3 regions of the Arthrobacter sp. 10L430 genome follow, and region 3 is predicted to be linked to each of the others. Evidence: riboswitches for the same ligand, from Rfam matches in the RefSeq annotation. Region 3 holds a riboswitch; each other region holds the start of a gene.
The links. A riboswitch is a leader RNA that binds a small molecule or an ion and turns the genes downstream of it on or off. The one in region 3 is predicted to bind cyclic di-AMP.

Region 1 (5,410 bases), on a different contig from region 3:
TTCGGCCGCGTACACCTTGGTGACGGAGCGGGCGACGTCCATTGCCGCTTTCATGGAGGTGGAATCCGGGGCCTGGCCCGAACCGGACGCAAGACCCGCAGCAAACCCGGCTATGAATGTGGTCAGCGGCGCCGCTGGCCGCACCACCGAGTGGGCGGCCACTCCGGCAAGCGACAGCACTTCATTGACATCCACCTGCACGTCTTCGAGCTCGAAGGCCCGAAGCAGCAGCCGGCACCACTCCTCAAGCGTTTCGTCCTGGCTTTTCATGCCTGCCTCCAAACTCAAACTGCGGCTGCGACGTTCCGGGCCGGGCTCATCGTCCCTGCCCTTCGACTCCTAATGCGGCGGCATCATCCCAGGTATCCACATCATCTGTGGAGCCGGCGGGGACGGTGACAGCCTGTACGTCAAGCCTAGCAAGGAGAGCGAAAACTGACCCGTGATCCAGGGTGTTCCGTGCGGCTGCATCGTCCACGGCGCGTTTTAGCGCAGCCGTGCTGTAAAAGCCGGCCAGCGGCTGGCGGCGTCCGTCTCCGGATGCGGCCATGACGCCATCTTTGCCCTGGGAGGCACGCGCGGCATCTCCGGGGGCCGCAGCCCGGAGAGCGTCCAGAAGAGCATGGACGGCATCCGGCGCGCGCGGCATGTCACACGCGAGAACCAGGGTCAGTGTGGCGGCCTGCGTCTCCGTGCCTTCCCGTCTTTCAGCTGTTCCAGCGTCCGGTGCCGGGTCCGGCCGCTGCAGCCGGTCCAGGCCTGCGGCGATCGCCGCAGCAGGCCCGGCGAAGGGAGGATCCTCGCGGCAGTTCAGCACGCCGGGCGGAAGGTTCGTGTCCGGGCCCACCACCACAATCCGGCGGGCACCACGGGCAGCCGCGATGGACCGGCTAAGGAGGCTCTCGCCGTCGTATGTCAGCTCGGACTTGGGCGAGCCGCCCAGCCGCGAGGAGCGGCCGCCGGCAAGGATTATTGCGTCGAATTCCACATCCCCAGCGTAGTGCCGGGCAGGTTACGCGGCGGTCTCCGGAAGCAGGAACGGATCCCACGCCGGCGTGGGCTTCTCCAGTTCCTTGATCTGCCAGATGGTGCCTACGGGCGGCGCCGGGGCGAACCGCAGCTTCCAGCCCATTTCAGCAGGCGTGTGGTCTCCCTTGACGTTATTACAGCGGAGGCAGGCCGCCACGAGGTTCTCCCATGAATCGGCACCGCCCCGCGATTTTGGCTGGACATGGTCAATGGTGTGGGCTGCCTTGCCGCAGTAGGCACACCGGTGCCCGTCCCTGCGAAGGACGCCACGCCGGCTGACGGCGGTGATCATGTTGTAGCGCGGCCGGATGTAGCGGTTAAGGAGGATCACGGACGGGCGGCCCATGATGTCCTGCGGCCCGACGACAGGATCGTCGCCTTCGGCCACCACGCTAGCTTTTCCGGTGAGCACAAGGACCAGCGCCCGGCGGAAGGTCACAACCGCCAGCGGTTCATATCCAGCATTCAGAACGAGAGTGCGCATGCACATACCTCTTCACGGCCGCACCCGGCAGAGGCGCGAGGGCCGGCTGCCCTCTGCATGTCCGGGCTATGGATCGACACCACAAGAGTAAACACTCAAGGGGCAGATCGGCGAATCGACGGAATGCACTCCGACGCCGTGTCGGCATGGCAACCGGGCCTACGGGCATGCAAAAGGACCCCTGCCGCAGTGGCAGGGGTCCTTTTCTAAGCCTTGGTAGTCTTAGCCGCCGACGCGGATGAAGACCGGGCCGGAGCCGACGTTTACGCTGAACAGTGCGGTGGTTCCGCCGTTCCAGCCGCCGTGGACAGCCTGGCCGTTGCCGACGTAGACAGCGATGTGGGCCATGCCCATGCCGCCGTTTTCGTAGTAGGCAAGGTCGCCCGGCTGGGCTTCAGCAGCGCTGACGGTGCGGCCGAGGGACAGGTAGCCTGCCGGCCAGCCGTGGTAGTTGATGCCCACGGCGGCCAGGGAGTTGGTGGCCAGCGCGGTGCAGTCCTGTGAAACACCCAGCTGCGCGTAAGCAGCAGCGGCGATCGAGGCGCCCATGCCGCTTCCGGAAGCGGTCTTGGCGGCGGCAGGAGCAGCCGGAGCAGCCTCAACGGCAGCGGCGGTCTTTACTGCCGGAGCAGCCTCGACGGCGGGAGCAGCTTCCTGCACCTGAACGACGGGCTTGGGTGCCTCGACGACGGGAGCGGCCGTGGTGGAAACAGCCGGCTTCTCGTAGGAGATGGCGATGCTGGACGCAGCGGAAATGGTTGCCGGAGCAACAGACTGCACTTCCAGGGCGGAAACAGGAACCGATTCACGCTGAACGTTGGTCTCGGCAGCGTTTGCAGCGATACCGCTGGTCAGGACCAGGCCGGACGCGGCAGCGATAACTGCGGCCTGGCGGCCCATGCCACCGGCGTTGTCGCCGACAGCCTTGGCGATGACAGCCAGCGAGTGGGTCTTGGTGACCTCGGCGCGGTGGCGTGCAATGGTCGCACGTGTAGTCATAAGTTTCTCTCTTTCGTGTTCCACGGACCGCGGTAGCAGGACGTGGCTTAGCGACGCGCCGGCATCTTGGGGGTAAGCCGGCGCGTCCCGAACGGGATTTTTAGCGAAGGGTGAAGAAGGAGGACGTGCCCGTGGCGGACGCAGCGTGCAGGATCGTTCCATCCGAAGGGTTCAGGGCGCTGATCATCATGCCGTTGCCAACGTAGATGCCCACGTGGGCGCCGCCGTTCTGCATGACCAGGTCGCCCGGAGCGGGTGTCGAGGTGGGCTTCATTGCAGTCCAGGCGTTGACGCGGGGAATGCTGATGCCTGCCTGCGCGTAAACCCACTGGGTGAAGCCGGAGCAGTCCCAGCCGTTAGGAGTGGTGCCACCCCAGACGTACGGGTGGCCGATACCGGTGTAGGCAATGGCCGCCAGCCCTGACGTTGCGGCGGCGGAGCCTGCGGCATCCACCAGCTTGCTCGCCTTGGCAGTAACGGTTTTGGCAGTATCGGTTGCACCATTGGCCGCGTCGTCGCTGGACTGCGCGGCCAGAGTCTCGATGACCGGCGCTGCCTCGGTGGTGACGGCAGGACGCTCGAAGGAGACAGTTGCGGTTGGTGCGGCGGTCACAGCAAGCTGCGTGGCCTGGGATCCGGACTCCGTGGAGGCGGAAACACCGATGTTGGTGTCGGCTGCGTTAGCCGGCATGCCAATGCTCAGGATGAGCCCTGAAGCAGCTGCGATAACAGCTGCCTGGCGACCTACTGTGCCGGCATTGGCGCTTACTGCCTTGGACACTGAGTCCAACGGGTTCGTACGAACCGTTTGCGCACGGTGGCGCGCAGAATTGTGGCGTGAAGACACGAAGGTAGCCTCTCCCAATGCCTACGAGGTGAGCTGTCGGATTCGGATGGGAGTCACCCGGCCGCGCCGCTTCCTGGGAAGCTTTGCGACTTAACCCCAAGGCCTTCTTGCGAAGACCAAAATTGGTTCCCCCGCCCCTGCCAGACGATGTCATGCGAACGGACCTTGAGCGGTGGCAGAGTTAGGCAATCCACTCAAAGGCGTCAACTTCGGAAAAGTTGACGCGGTTTAGACGGTACAGCAGTTCGGAGCGAATGTCACATTCAGGTCACGGCATGTCACAAGAATGCGAGAGTTCTCCATCGGTTTTGCTTAAAGCCAGCCCAGGGGGTCAACGACTTCTCCGTTGACCATCACCTCGAAGTGGAGGTGGCAGCCCGTCGAGGCGCCGGTGGTCCCGCTGAGAGCGATTACGTCACCGCGGTTGACCTTCTGGCCGACGCGGACACTCGAAGAGGACAGGTGGTTATACGTGGTCTCGAGGCCGTTGCCGTGGTTGATCACAACCCTGTTGCCGCCCCCGTAGGGGTGCCAACCGGCGAAGGTGACCGTGCCGCTGGCCGCGGCGAACACCTGGGTTCCGCACTCGGCGGCAAAGTCCTGGCCCCGGTGAAATTCCCCGGAGCCCCCGGTGATCGGGCTGACGCGGTATCCGAACGGAGACGATTTGACCATGGTGGTCAGGGGCGCACCAAGGCTGCCCGCCGAGGCGGCGCGGGTGATGCTGCCGGCCGACTGTGCACTGAGGAGCTGCTTGAGCTTGCTGTCCGGGTCACCCTGGGTGGAGACGGACGTTCGGCTGAAGTCGATCTTTGCGGCCGCCTCAGCGGACACCTGCGGCTGGACACGGGAGGACAGCGCCGCGGCGCCGCCCTGGTCAGCGGTGGCCATGACCGGACTGGTTGCAGGAACCGTGACTGTCAGCAGGAGGCCTGTGGCAGCCAGTGCGACTCCCGCCTTCTGGCCCACTCCGCTTGCGGCTGCGAAGTCGGTGACCTGGCGGAACGGACTGCGGTGCCTCCGTGCTTCGCGCTGCGCATCCCGCGGACGCTCCCCTGCGAAGACTTCGGCGGCGCGCGGCTCCGCAGCGGGGCCGGCCGCGCGGCGGCGGCCCCGGGCATTCTGCATGGTCAAGAAGTGTTCCTCTCTGGATAGCCTGCGAAGTTAGCTGTCGGATTCGGGTCAGAGAGATCATCGACCCGGTCCGCCGTGACAAGCGTTTCGGCACAGGGGTATCCCGGGAGATTCCATCTGCGGAAAGTGGCTTGCTGCTGCGGACTTCACCCCAAGGCCGTTTTTCAACGGCCGGTTGTGGTTCCCCCGCCTCTGCCAGAAGGTGACTCGTGCGACTGATCCGCTGGCAGAGTTCGGCTCCAGATCAGGTAACGCTTTAGTATCGGCGCTGCTGTTTAACTATAAGTGATTAAAGTGGGCAGTAATAATTCCGTTATCTAAGCTGTGCAAAAGTCGTAGGGCATCCTGCCACCTGATGTCAGACAAATCACGGGCCAGCACGTCAGCTGACGCGGACAAACACGTGGGCGGCCACTTCCGGTGGCAGTTCGAGGGCGCCTTCGATCCCCGGCACACGGACCGAGATGTACTCCCCCACGCGTTCGAGGGAAACCGCGGCACCGGGGCGGATCCCGCCTTCATCGAGCTGGACCAGCAGCTCCGGCTCCACCTGGATGGGTTCTGCCAGCCGGCTGACGGTAACGCGCGAATCCGGACCGTAGCCGGGCATGGCGTCCAGCAGGTTCATCACGCCGTCGGTGAAGGCCAGCGAAGGCTCGCCGCCGAGCGCAGCCAGCCCAGGAATCGGGTTGCCGTAGGGCGATTCGGTGGGGTGGCCAAGCATTTCAAAGATCCTGCGCTCCACGCGTTCGCTCATCACGTGCTCCCACCGGCACGCCTCGTCGTGGACGTAGGCCCAGTCGAGGCCGATGACGTCGGCGAGCAGCCGCTCCGCCAGGCGGTGCTTGCGCATGACCTCCGTGGCCCGTTTGCGGCCTGTTTCTGTCAGCTCCAGGTGACGGTCGCCGGACACTACC
Region 2 (5,410 bases), on a different contig from region 3:
GTCCGGCGTCGTGCTTCCATGGACGAGGACGAGCGCCCCGGAGGTGAGGGCCCAACCGATCCCGAAGACCAGAAGACCCTCAAAGTGATGGCGCGCAACGTCGCTGCCGCCGGCGATGCCGAAGGTGAAGCGCCGGTTGGCCGCGGTGTTGGCCACGGCCGTGGTGAGCAGGGCCAGGAAATTGGCGAGCTGCGGATCCATGAAATTGCGGCACAGGAAGAAGAGCAGCAGGTAGGCCAGGGTGGACGCTGCGCCGATGGTACCGAAGCGGACCAGCTGGCCGAACAGGCTGCCGCTGGGGCTCTGTTCCTGGCTGCGGGAGGCCGCGGGAAGGGGGCCGCGGGCCAGCGCACCGCGAAGCTCGGCGACGGGAATGCGCCCGGACACCATATCCCTGCTGAGCCGGGCCATGCCGCGGACATCCGCGAGGGCGGTCTGGACGATGTCCACACTGGAATGCGGATCGTCCGTCCAGTCCACCGGAACTTCGTGGACGCGGAGCCCGCACTTTTCGGCCAGGACCAGGAGCTCGGTGTCGAAGAACCAGGCGTTGTCCACGGTGTGCGGCAGGATCTGTTGGGCGATGTCCGCCCGGATCGCTTTGAAACCGCACTGCGCATCGCTGAAGTGCGCCCCCATCACGGACTGGAGCAGGAAGTTGTAGCTGCGGGAGATGAACTCGCGCTTGGGCCCGCGGACCACCCTGGAATTGCGTGTCAGCCGCGTGCCGATGGCGAGGTCTGAGTGCCCGGAAATCAGCGGTGCCAGGAGGGGACCCAGAGCCGCGAGGTCGGTAGAGAGGTCCACATCCATATACGCCAGGACGGGTGACGGCGAGGCCAGCCACACTTTGCGGAGGGCGTTGCCGCGGCCCTTCTCCTCGAGGTGCACCACTGACACTTCTCGCAGCTCCCTGGCCACCCGCTCGGCGGTCTTGAGGGTGTCGTCCGTGCTCGCGTTGTCCGCCACGGTGATGCGGAACGGGTGCGGGAAGCTGCCCCGGAGATGCGCATGCAGCCGGCGCAGGCACTCCTCCAGGTCGCGTTCCTCGTTGTAGACGGGGATGGTCACGTCCAGCACGGGAACCGCGGCGGCGGTGTCGATGGGTGAGCGCCGCAGATGCCGTGCACGGGCAACGGCCGGGCTGTGCCCGTCAGACGGCGCGGAGTGGACCCGCGCGGGCGGCTGGGGGTGCAGTGGAGGGTGCGGCTGGGTTCCTGAGGCCTGGTCTGTGAGGGTCATGCTTCAACAGTGGCGGGGCCTCATATGAGGGTTTTAGGGCGAAGCTGTGCGGGGGCTGTGGAAGTTTTGGCCCCTTGGAAGGGCGGCCGCCGCATTTCTGCACCGCTTCCCGGCCGCGCCCACGTGCAGAGACGCCGACGGCCCCCGGATCACGTGGATCCGGGGGCCGTCGAAAAACTCAAAGGGGTGCAGAAACGCGCGCTCCGCTTCCCACCGACTGGCGGCTTAGTACCAGTTGTTGGCGAGGTGGAAGTTCAGGGCGCTGCAGGGGGAGCCGTAGCGTTCCTTGACGTAGTCCAGGCCCCAGTTGATCTGCGTGCGGTAGTTGGTGCGGTAGTCCGGTCCGGCGCTCGCCATTTTCTCGGCAGGCAGGGACTGCACCACGCCGTAGGCGCCGCTGCTCGCGTTGGTGGCGGTGGTGCGCCATTCGGACTCCTTGGTCCAGAGCCTCTGCAGGCACTGCATCTGGTCCGCGGCCCAGCCGAAGGAGGACAGCTTGCTGGCTGCATAAGCCTGAGCGCCGGCGGGGTCATCCACCGCGGCAGGAGCAGCGGGCTTAGCCACCGGAGCGGCAGCCCGGACCGGGGCCACCTTGGCAGCCGGCACGGCAGCAGCCTTCGCCGGAGCAGCGGCGGGCTTGGCTGCCGTTGCCTTCGGGGCGGCCTTGGCAGCGGGAGCCTTCGCGGCGGCGGCCGGCTTGGCGGCGGACTGCGGGGCCAAAGCGGCTGATGTCGGCGCCGGCAGGGCGGAGATCAGCGTCTTGTCGAAGTTGAGCGTTGACGCCGCGTCGGCCGTGGCGGAGGCCGCTGCGGGGCTGGCTACCGGGGCAGCCTGCTCGGCGGCCTGGCTGGCCGCACCGACACCGATGAGCACGGCACACGCCGTGGTCACCACGGCCGCGCGGCGGCCGAATGACGGGATGTCAGCAGTGAGCCGGCCCCAGGCCGACATGGGCCGGACAGGTTCGGCGCGGTGGCGTGAAAGCTTCTGCCGGGACTGCGTGGAAGCGCGATCAGGGCGCGTTTGTACCTTGAATTCAGACATGGTGGATTGCCTCTCAACACCTGCGGAGTTAGCTGTCGGGTTCGGATGAGGTCATCCGGCCGCACGGCGATTCACGTGTCGGCTTCACCCCAAGGGCTTGATGCGGATTGCCCGGGACTCTGGTTCCCCCGCCTCTGCCTGGTCAAGCGGAATCCGGGAAGCGGCAGAGCTGGGCGTCCATCCGGATATGCGGCCCTGGTGGTGGCCGCACTCTATCGACCGTACAGGAGGCTCACGCTTAAGTCACATTTAGGTAACAGAGATCACGACGACGGCGCGTCGCCTTGTGCAGGCAGTCGGACCGCGAATTCGGTGCGGCCGGGCCGTGAGGAGACCTCCACCGTGCCGCCGTGGGCTTCCACGATCGACTGCACAATGGAAAGCCCCAGCCCGCTGGTTCCTTCGGCGGAAGCCTGCCCGGACGGGGCCGCCGTCTGGGCGCCCGGCGCCGCCGGCACGGGGGTCGCCCGGGCCGCGTCTGCGCGGGCAAAACGCGCGAAGACCCGGTCCACGAACTCCGCGGGGATGCCCGCGCCGTCGTCCGTCACGGTGATCACTGCACTGCCGTCGGCGGACCTCATGACTCCGGTGACCACCGTGGTGCCCGGCCCGGTGTGCTTGCGCGCGTTGGAGAGCAGGTTGACCAGCACCTGGTGAAGCTGTGAGGCGTCGCCGCGCACCACTACCGGCTCTTCGGGAAGTTCGAGGTGCCAGTTGCGGTCGGGCGCCATGACCTTTTCATCGCTAACTGTCTCGATCACCAGCTGCGTGAGGTCCACGTCGCTGAGCTTTAGCGGTTGCCCCTCGTCAAGCCGCGCGAGCAGCAGGAGGTCCTCCACCAGCGTGGTCATCCGCACGGACTGGCTCTGGACGCGGGCGAGGGAGCGCTGGCCGTCGGGCGTGAACTTCTCGGTCATGCGCATCAGCTCGGTGTAGCCGCGGATGGCCGTGAGCGGCGTGCGGAGCTCGTGCGACGCGTCGGCCACGAACTGGCGGACCTTCATTTCGCTCTCCTGCCGCGCCTCGAGGGCATTGGACACGTTGTCCAGCATGAGGTTGAGGGCATGGCCTACGCTGCCCACTTCCGTTCCGGGGTGGGCGTTCGACGGCGGGACGCGGACGGCGAGTGCCACCTCACCGGCGTCGAGGGGCAGGCGGGAAACCTGCGTGGCCACCTCCGAGAGCTGTTCGAGCGGCTTCATGGTGCGGCGGATGAGCACGGTTCCGGCGAGGCCGATGAGGACGAGGCCACCCAGCGACACCAAGGTGATGGTCACAACAAGGGACGTCAGGGTGTTCTGCTTTTCGGTGAGGGGAAGCCCGGTCACCATGACGTCGCCATAGGGCGACTGGGCGGCAACCAGCCGGTAGGCCCCCGTGGACAGGGTGCGGTCAACGGGGACGCCGTCGCGGCGCAGGCCCAAAAGAACCTGGTCGTCTGCCGCCGACAGTGTCTTGCGGGTGAGATCGGCGGCCAGGAAACCAGCACTGCTGACCTCGCCGTCCTGGATCCTGGCTGCTATGGTGCCGACGCGTTGGCCCCTGCCTTCGAGGGGATCGGGCTTATTGCCCGATCCGCCGAGCGGGGGACGGCCAAAGTCCCGGGCCCTGTCAGCTGCGCCGGTGAGTTGATCGTCGAGCTGGCGGGTGAGGAACGAGTCCATGCTGGCGTAGCTGAACAGGCCCACCGCGGCGCAGATGGCCACGAGCAGCGCCATGGCAACGAGGACCAGCCGGGTGCGGAGATGCCAGGTGCCGGGCTTCAGCACGCTGCGGCGCGGCGTTCGGGTGGCTCCGGAAAGGCTTGTCACGGCCTAGTCTGCCGGTTTGATGACGTAGCCCGCTCCGCGGACCGTGTGGATCATCGGCGGGTGCACGGCATCCACCTTTTTGCGCAGGTACGAGATGTAGAGCTCGACGATGTTGGCCTGGCCCCCGAAGTCGTAGTTCCAGACACGGTCCAGGATCTGGGCCTTGCTCACCACCCGCTTGGGGTTTTCCATGAGGTAGCGCAGCAGCTCGAACTGGGTGGCCGTGAGCTGGAGTTCGTCACCGGCGCGGGTGACTTCACGGGTGTCCAGGTTCAGGACCAGGTCTCCCACCACGAGTTCCGCAGAGTCCATCGCCGCCACGCCGGAGCGCTGCACGAGGCGGTGAAGGCGCAGCAGGACTTCCTCCATGCTGAAGGGCTTGGTGACGTAGTCGTCGCCGCCGGCAGCGAGGCCCGCGATGCGGTCCTGTACTGCGTCCTTGGCGGTCAGGAACAGCGCCGGCACTTCCGGTGCGAAGGCACGGATCCTGCCGAGCAGCTCAACGCCGTCGAAGCCGGGAAGCATCACATCCAACACGAGGACGTCCGGGCGGAACTCCTTGGCGAGCTTGACCGCCTCAGGGCCGTCGGCCGCAACGGCAACGGACCAGCCCGCCATGCGCAGTCCCATGCTCATGAGCTCGGACAGGCTGGGTTCGTCGTCGACCACCAGGGCACGGATGGGGGAGCCGTCCGGATGGGTGAGCTGGGGAAGGTTGTTGGTCATGGAGTGCGAAGTGGCCATGGGACAACTCTCCGTTCTGCGGTTTAGCCGGCGCTTTGGGGTTCCTGTGCGCCGGCTGTGAATCCCAGCGTAGCGAGCTGGACAGGGGAGAGGGGCTTTTCGAGATCACAGGCATGGCTCTTGCCCTGCACAGGCCAGTCACAGGAAGGCTTCCCAGTCTGGAAGGGACATAATCAGCACCCCAAAGGAGATAGCTATGAGCGGACAGCAGCAACCACCTGTTCCCGAGGCCCGCCCCGTACCCCAGTCTCATCCCGCCACCGAACCGGTGTCCCTGGCCCAGCCGGCGGCGGCCACTGAACCCGTGCCTGCCACAACCCCCGTTCCGGAGCCGTCGCCGGGCTGGGGCGCCGGATGGGGAGCGCCGCCGTCGGCGTCCTCAGGCACCGCCGCTTCGGCCGAGCCGACTGGCAAGTGCGCAGGCTGGGGCACCGGATGGGGAGCGCCGCCGTCGGCCGGTACTGCCGGTGCGGCGTCTTCCGCCGGCAAGCCGTGGACGCTGAAGCGGGGGCTGCTTGTGGCCGGTGCGGCCGCCGTTCTGGCGGCCGGTGCCGGAGTGGGCGTCTACA
Region 3 (5,410 bases):
CGCTGGTGGCGATCGTGCTGCTCACCGTCGTCACCGTCCTTACCGGCATCGAAGTCCCCGCCGTCCAGGACAAGGGGCAGCTGCCGGAAAGCCTCCCCTCGGTATTCATCCCCAACGTTCCCCTGACCTGGGAGACGCTCCAGGTGGTCGCGCCCTTTGCACTGTCCATGGCGCTCGTGGGCCTGCTGGAATCACTCATGACAGCCAAGTTCGTGGATGACATCACGGACACTCGCTCCAATAAGACCCGTGAATCCTGGGGGCAGGGCGTGGCTAACATCGTCACCGGTTTCCTGGGCGGCATGGGCGGCTGTGCCGTGATCGGCCAGACCATGATCAACGTGAAAGGCTCCGGTGCGCGGAGCCGGATCTCCACCTTCCTGGCCGGCGTCTTCCTGCTGGTGCTGGTGGTGGTGCTGGGCGACGTCGTGGGGCTTATCCCCATGGCCGCCCTGGTGGCCGTCATGATTTTCGTTTCGGCCATCACCTTCGACTGGCACTCGGTGGCTCCGAAGACCCTGAAGCGCATGCCGAGGTCCGAGACCGCTGTCATGGTGATTACCGTGGCCACCGTGGTGGCGACGCACAACCTGGCTATCGGCGTCGGCGTCGGGGTGCTCGCGGCGATGGCCATGTTCGCCCGGCGCGTGGCCCACTTCGCCACCGTTGAACGGACCGAGGTGGAGCTGAACGGCAGGACCGTGGCCACGTACACCGTGGACGGCGAACTGTTCTTCGCCTCCTCCAACGACCTCTACACGCAGTTCGACTACGCCCAGGACGCCGAGCCGCGCATCTCCGGAGTAGTCATCGACCTGCACGCCTCGCACCTCTGGGACGCCTCCACCGTCGCCGTACTGGACGCGGTGACGGAGAAGTACCGGCGCCACGGCCGGGAGGTTGAGCTGATCGGCCTGAACTCTGCCAGCATCCAGATGCGCGAAAGGCTGGCCGGCAAACTCAACGCCGGGCACTAATGCATACAGCCCGAAAATCCCGCACATAACAGCGTGTCGTTACCTTAATGTGACTTTCGGCGTTTGCTCGCGTACCGTTGAACCGTGCCTTCCTCACCGAGGAGGGCGCTCCCGCGCTGATTGCCTAACTCTGCCGCAGCCCGGGATCCTCTCGAAGACCATGTCCGGCAGAGACGGGGAAACCAATTTTCGGCCTGTTTCTACGGGCCTTGGGGTGAAGCCGCACAGTTCCTGATTCCGTTCAGGCGCGCGGCCGGGTGTCTCCCATCCGAATCCGACAGCTCACCTCGCAGGCATCGGGAGAGGCTCCTTCATGTCGTCACGCACTACCCCTGCCCGCCGCACAGCGGCCGGCCGTTCAAACCGCTTCGCTTCCGTCTCCCGCGCTGTCACGGCCAACGCCGGAGGACTGGGACGCCAGGCCGCCGTCATCCTCGCAGCATCGGGACTTGCCTTCACCGGCAGCATGGCAGCGAACGCCGCCACCGCCCCGGCCCAGAAGAACGCGGCCCCGGCCGCGGCCCCCGAAGCCGTCAGCCAGGTACAGGCGCCGCTGAGCGCGGACGCCAGCGTCAAGATCGACTTCGAGCGCCCCGCTGTGAAGTCCACCCCGGCACCCGTGGTGGAAGCGCCCGTGGTTGAAGCACCGGCCCCGGCCGCCGCAACCCCCGCTGCTGCCCCGGCACCTGCTGCCGCTCCGGTTGCTGCACCTGTTGCCGCTCCGGCGCCGAAGATCGCGCCGGCTCCGAAGATCACCGTCCAGGCGGCCCCGGCTCCCGCGAAGGCTCCTGCTCACGCAGCAGCAGCCGGCAGCGTGAACGCCTCGATGGTCTCGGCCGCCTACGCACAGCTGGGGATCACCCAGGACTGCACCGCGATGGTGGAGAAGGCCCTGGGCGCTTCCGGCATTCCGGTGGGCGACCTCGCGCCGATGCAGTTCATGAACTACGGATCCGTCGTCTCCACGCCCCAGCCCGGAGACATGGTTGTGCAGTCCGGCCACGTGGGAATCTTCGTCGGCGGAGGCAAGGTCCTCAGCGGCGGCATGAACGGTGTCAACGAGACCGTGGTGCACCCGCTGTCCTGGCTGACCGCCACGGGTCCGGTCACCTTCGTGCGAGCCCACGCCTAACAGCCCGCATTCGCTGTGCGCACTCCTGCCACGCGCTGGAACGAGCTGCGCGCTGCAACGAGCCGCGCGCTGGAATGAGCTGCGCGCTGAAACAAGCCGGTGTTCCGCTGCCTTGGGGGCAGCGGTGCACCGGCTCTTTCGTGCTCGGCAGGCCCGCCCACTCAGCCCTGCACGCTGCGGTTGCGCCCCCGGGACTTTGCCTCGTACAGCGCGGCATCGGCGGCGGCGATCGGCTGGTCCAGGCTTGCCGTTCCGGCTTCGATCACGGCGATGCCGTAACTGACCGTGGGCATCCTGGGCACATCGGGCAGGGCGCCGTCGGCGAGCCGGCGGCTGATCTCCGCCGTGATTGTCTCGGCGCGGTAGGGGCTTGCCCCCGGTACCACCAGGATGAACTCCTCGCCGCCATACCTGCCCACGATGTCAGTTGAGCGGACGGTCGCGCGGCAGGCGTCGGCGAAGGCCCGAAGCGCCAGATCGCCGGCCGCGTGGCCGTAGGTGTCATTGATGGATTTGAAGTGATCAAGGTCCGCCAGGATCAGCGATCCAAAGCTCTCGGTCAGCGGGCTGCGGCGCAACTGCTTGGCTGCTCTGTCCAGGAACGCCGAACGGTTGAGAAGGCCCGTGAGGCCGTCCTGGGTGGCGACGGTTCGCAGCGCCCGCGTCTGCTGTTCGGTACTGAGCCCGGCCATGCTGAACGAAACCACCGCCAGGAGCACCATGGTGACAAGCGTGGTCACGGCGGACCCGAAGTAGGCGACAAACGTTGGGCTGTTCGGGCCGTCGGCGATAAACACGACCAGCCGGCCCAGGTAGAACGCCGACACGCCCGCAGCCACGATGGCCATGGGGATACGGACCCTTGAATAGCCCGGCTCCAAGCGCCACAGTTCGCGTGCCGTGAGGCCGATCATCAGGGACATCGACGCCAGGAAAACGGCGCCGCCGGACCAGATGTTCGAACCGGGGTGATCAACAGCGGAGGCTATTCCCGCGGAGACGGGCACGGCGGTGAGGAGCCAGAAGTTGTATCCCGGCGTTCGCAGCGAACGCGCGCCTGCCCAGGCACTGGACGCACCAGCAACGAGCAGGATATTCCCCAACGTATTGGCCCACCACTGCTGGGGCGTGCCGTTGAGGAGAAAGCAGGCGGAACCCGAGAGAAACAGCAGCAAGGCGAGGCACCACCAGCCGCTGTACGGGGAGCGCGTACTGCGGAAAGCCGAGAAGTAAAACAAGAGACCCAGGGCCAGAGCCATCACGGCAAAGGCAACCCGCAGTGTTGCCGTGTCGAGCACCATGCCGCATCTCCCCCGAATCACCATTCGTTGCTGACCCAGTATCGCACCGCTGAAGGCTCAACTATCAGGACGCTTACCAAAATTTTTGTAAGCGCCGACACATTTGTCTGACATCTGTTCACGAATTTCCCCGACGCGCAATTCAGTGTCAGCATTATTGGATGCTTGAGGCAACAACAAAACCCGAAACCGCTCCGGTCGCCGCTGACGCCGCCGTCGAGCCCCTGAACCCGGCACTGGCCGCGGAGGCGAAGATTGCCCGCGTCGCCGTGACCGTTTTCCCCCTGCTGGTGCTCGCCGCCGGCGTGGCGGGCTTCCTTCTCCCCGGTGCGTTCAAACCGCTTGGCCCCGGCGTTCCTTACCTGCTGGGCATCATCATGTTCTGCATGGGCCTGACGCTCACGCCGCCGGATTTCGCGGCGGTGGCCAAGCGGCCCTGGGCGGTGGTGCTCGGCATCGTTGCCCACTACGTGATCATGCCCGGAGCGGGCTGGCTGATCGCACAGCTGCTTCACTTGGAGCCCGCGCTTGCCGTGGGCCTGATCCTGGTGGGTTGCGCACCCTCCGGCACGGCTTCCAACGTGATGGCGTTCCTGGCCAAGGGCGATGTTGCACTCTCAGTGGCCGTCGCCAGCGTTTCGACGCTCATCGCCCCGATCGTCACTCCGGTGCTGGTGCTCTTCCTCGCCGGATCGTTCCTGAGCATCGACGCCGGAGGAATGGTTCTCGACATCGTCAAGACGGTTTTGTTGCCGGTCATCGCCGGGCTGCTGGCGCGGCTGTTCCTCAAGAACCTCGTCGCAAAGGCACTGCCGGCACTTCCGTGGGCGTCCGCCGTCGTAATTTCCCTGATTGTGGCAGTGGTGGTGGCTGGCAGCGCCAGCAAGATCGTGGCCGCCGGGGGCATTGTGTTCCTCGCCGTGGTTCTGCACAACGGTTTCGGGCTGGGGCTGGGATACCTTGCCGGGAAGCTGGGGCGCCTGGACGACAAGGCCCGCAGGGCGCTGGCCTTCGAGGTGGGCATGCAGAACTCGGGCCTGGCCGCAACGCTCGCCACCGCCCACTTCAGCCCGCTGGCGGCGCTGCCGTCGGCCGTGTTCTCGCTGTGGCACAACATCTCCGGTGCGATCGTGGCCGCGTGGCTCGCCCGGAAGCCGCTGCGCGACTCCTAAAGGCAAAACGGACGCTTAAGCAGACGCCGCCAAGTGCGGACGGTTCCCGGGATCCGCGGCGGGTTTGCGAAGCGCCTTCAGCGCCCCAGCCCAGGCGACCACCTGGCCGAACAGCCTTTCCAGGTTCTTTTCCGCCGCCTCCGAGGGCGTGAAGGTCCGGTAGTTCTCAAATTCCGTGGCCAGCGGCAGCGCTACCTGGGCTCGGACGTCGGCCATCTGGAGTTCAGCAGCCACGCCCCGCAGGTGCTCCACGGCGCGGATTCCACCCGCGCTGCCGTAGCTGACGAAGCCGGCCGCCTTGTTGTTCCATTCCTCGTAGAGGTAGTCCAGGGCGTTCTTGAGCGCACCGGGAATCGAGTGGTTGTATTCGCCGGTCACGAAGATGTAGCCGTCAAACCGGGTCACGGCGTCTGCCCACGCCTTGGTGTGCTCCTGGTCGTGGTGGCCCAGGGACGGCGGGAGCGGTTCGTCGAGCAGCGGGAGGTCGTAGTCGGCCACGTCAAGGAGTTCGAACCGGGCGTCAGTGCGTTTGGCGGCGCGCGCCATGACCCAGTCCGCCACCGGCTTTCCCAGCCGGCCCGGCCGGGTGCTTCCAAGAACGATCGCGATCCTTGTCATGGCAGGTCTCCCCTCCGGAACTGTTTGCTTGCCACATTGACTTAACAAACGGCCGGGGGCGGTTCTTCCCGGGGCTTCCTCCCGACGCTGGGCAGCGCGGTGACCTCCGGGGATATTGACGTCCGCGGACGGCGCTGGCAACGTCGTTACCACCGGCCACGGGGAAGCGGCCGGTTTCGTAGAGGCGGTCGGTCCTGGGGAGGCGGTGCA

Region 1: it holds a riboswitch for cyclic di-AMP, as region 3 does, so the genes downstream of both, AC1DDG_RS19035 (C40 family peptidase) here and AC1DDG_RS19535 (hypothetical protein) in region 3, are expected to answer to the same signal.
Region 2: it holds a riboswitch for cyclic di-AMP, as region 3 does, so the genes downstream of both, AC1DDG_RS04955 (aggregation-promoting factor C-terminal-like domain-containing protein) here and AC1DDG_RS19535 (hypothetical protein) in region 3, are expected to answer to the same signal.

What each region holds. Positions count from the first base shown of each region.
Region 1 covers NZ_JBFTJD010000029.1:45,045-50,454, reverse strand. The annotation lists gene AC1DDG_RS19055 (DUF6457 domain-containing protein) at 1-270, opposite strand, end outside; gene mobA (molybdenum cofactor guanylyltransferase) at 317-988, opposite strand; gene AC1DDG_RS19045 (HNH endonuclease) at 1,013-1,513, opposite strand; gene AC1DDG_RS19040 (NlpC/P60 family protein) at 1,736-2,512, opposite strand; gene AC1DDG_RS19035 (C40 family peptidase) at 2,613-3,203, opposite strand; cyclic di-AMP (ydaO/yuaA leader) riboswitch at 3,364-3,522, opposite strand; gene AC1DDG_RS19030 (M23 family metallopeptidase) at 3,672-4,493, opposite strand; cyclic di-AMP (ydaO/yuaA leader) riboswitch at 4,498-4,742, opposite strand; gene AC1DDG_RS19025 (iron-dependent transcriptional repressor DtxR) at 4,876-5,410, opposite strand, start outside.
Region 2 covers NZ_JBFTJD010000003.1:176,051-181,460, forward strand. The annotation lists gene AC1DDG_RS04950 (bifunctional glycosyltransferase family 2/GtrA family protein) at 1-1,242, opposite strand, end outside; gene AC1DDG_RS04955 (aggregation-promoting factor C-terminal-like domain-containing protein) at 1,468-2,286, opposite strand; cyclic di-AMP (ydaO/yuaA leader) riboswitch at 2,292-2,455, opposite strand; gene AC1DDG_RS04960 (HAMP domain-containing sensor histidine kinase) at 2,550-4,097, opposite strand; gene AC1DDG_RS04965 (response regulator transcription factor) at 4,101-4,841, opposite strand; gene AC1DDG_RS04970 (hypothetical protein) at 5,038-5,410, shown strand, end outside.
Region 3 covers NZ_JBFTJD010000031.1:18,675-24,084, forward strand. The annotation lists gene AC1DDG_RS19530 (SulP family inorganic anion transporter) at 1-977, shown strand, start outside; cyclic di-AMP (ydaO/yuaA leader) riboswitch at 1,099-1,287, shown strand; gene AC1DDG_RS19535 (hypothetical protein) at 1,291-2,109, shown strand; gene AC1DDG_RS19540 (GGDEF domain-containing protein) at 2,271-3,410, opposite strand; gene AC1DDG_RS19545 (bile acid:sodium symporter family protein) at 3,572-4,582, shown strand; gene AC1DDG_RS19550 (NADPH-dependent FMN reductase) at 4,598-5,200, opposite strand.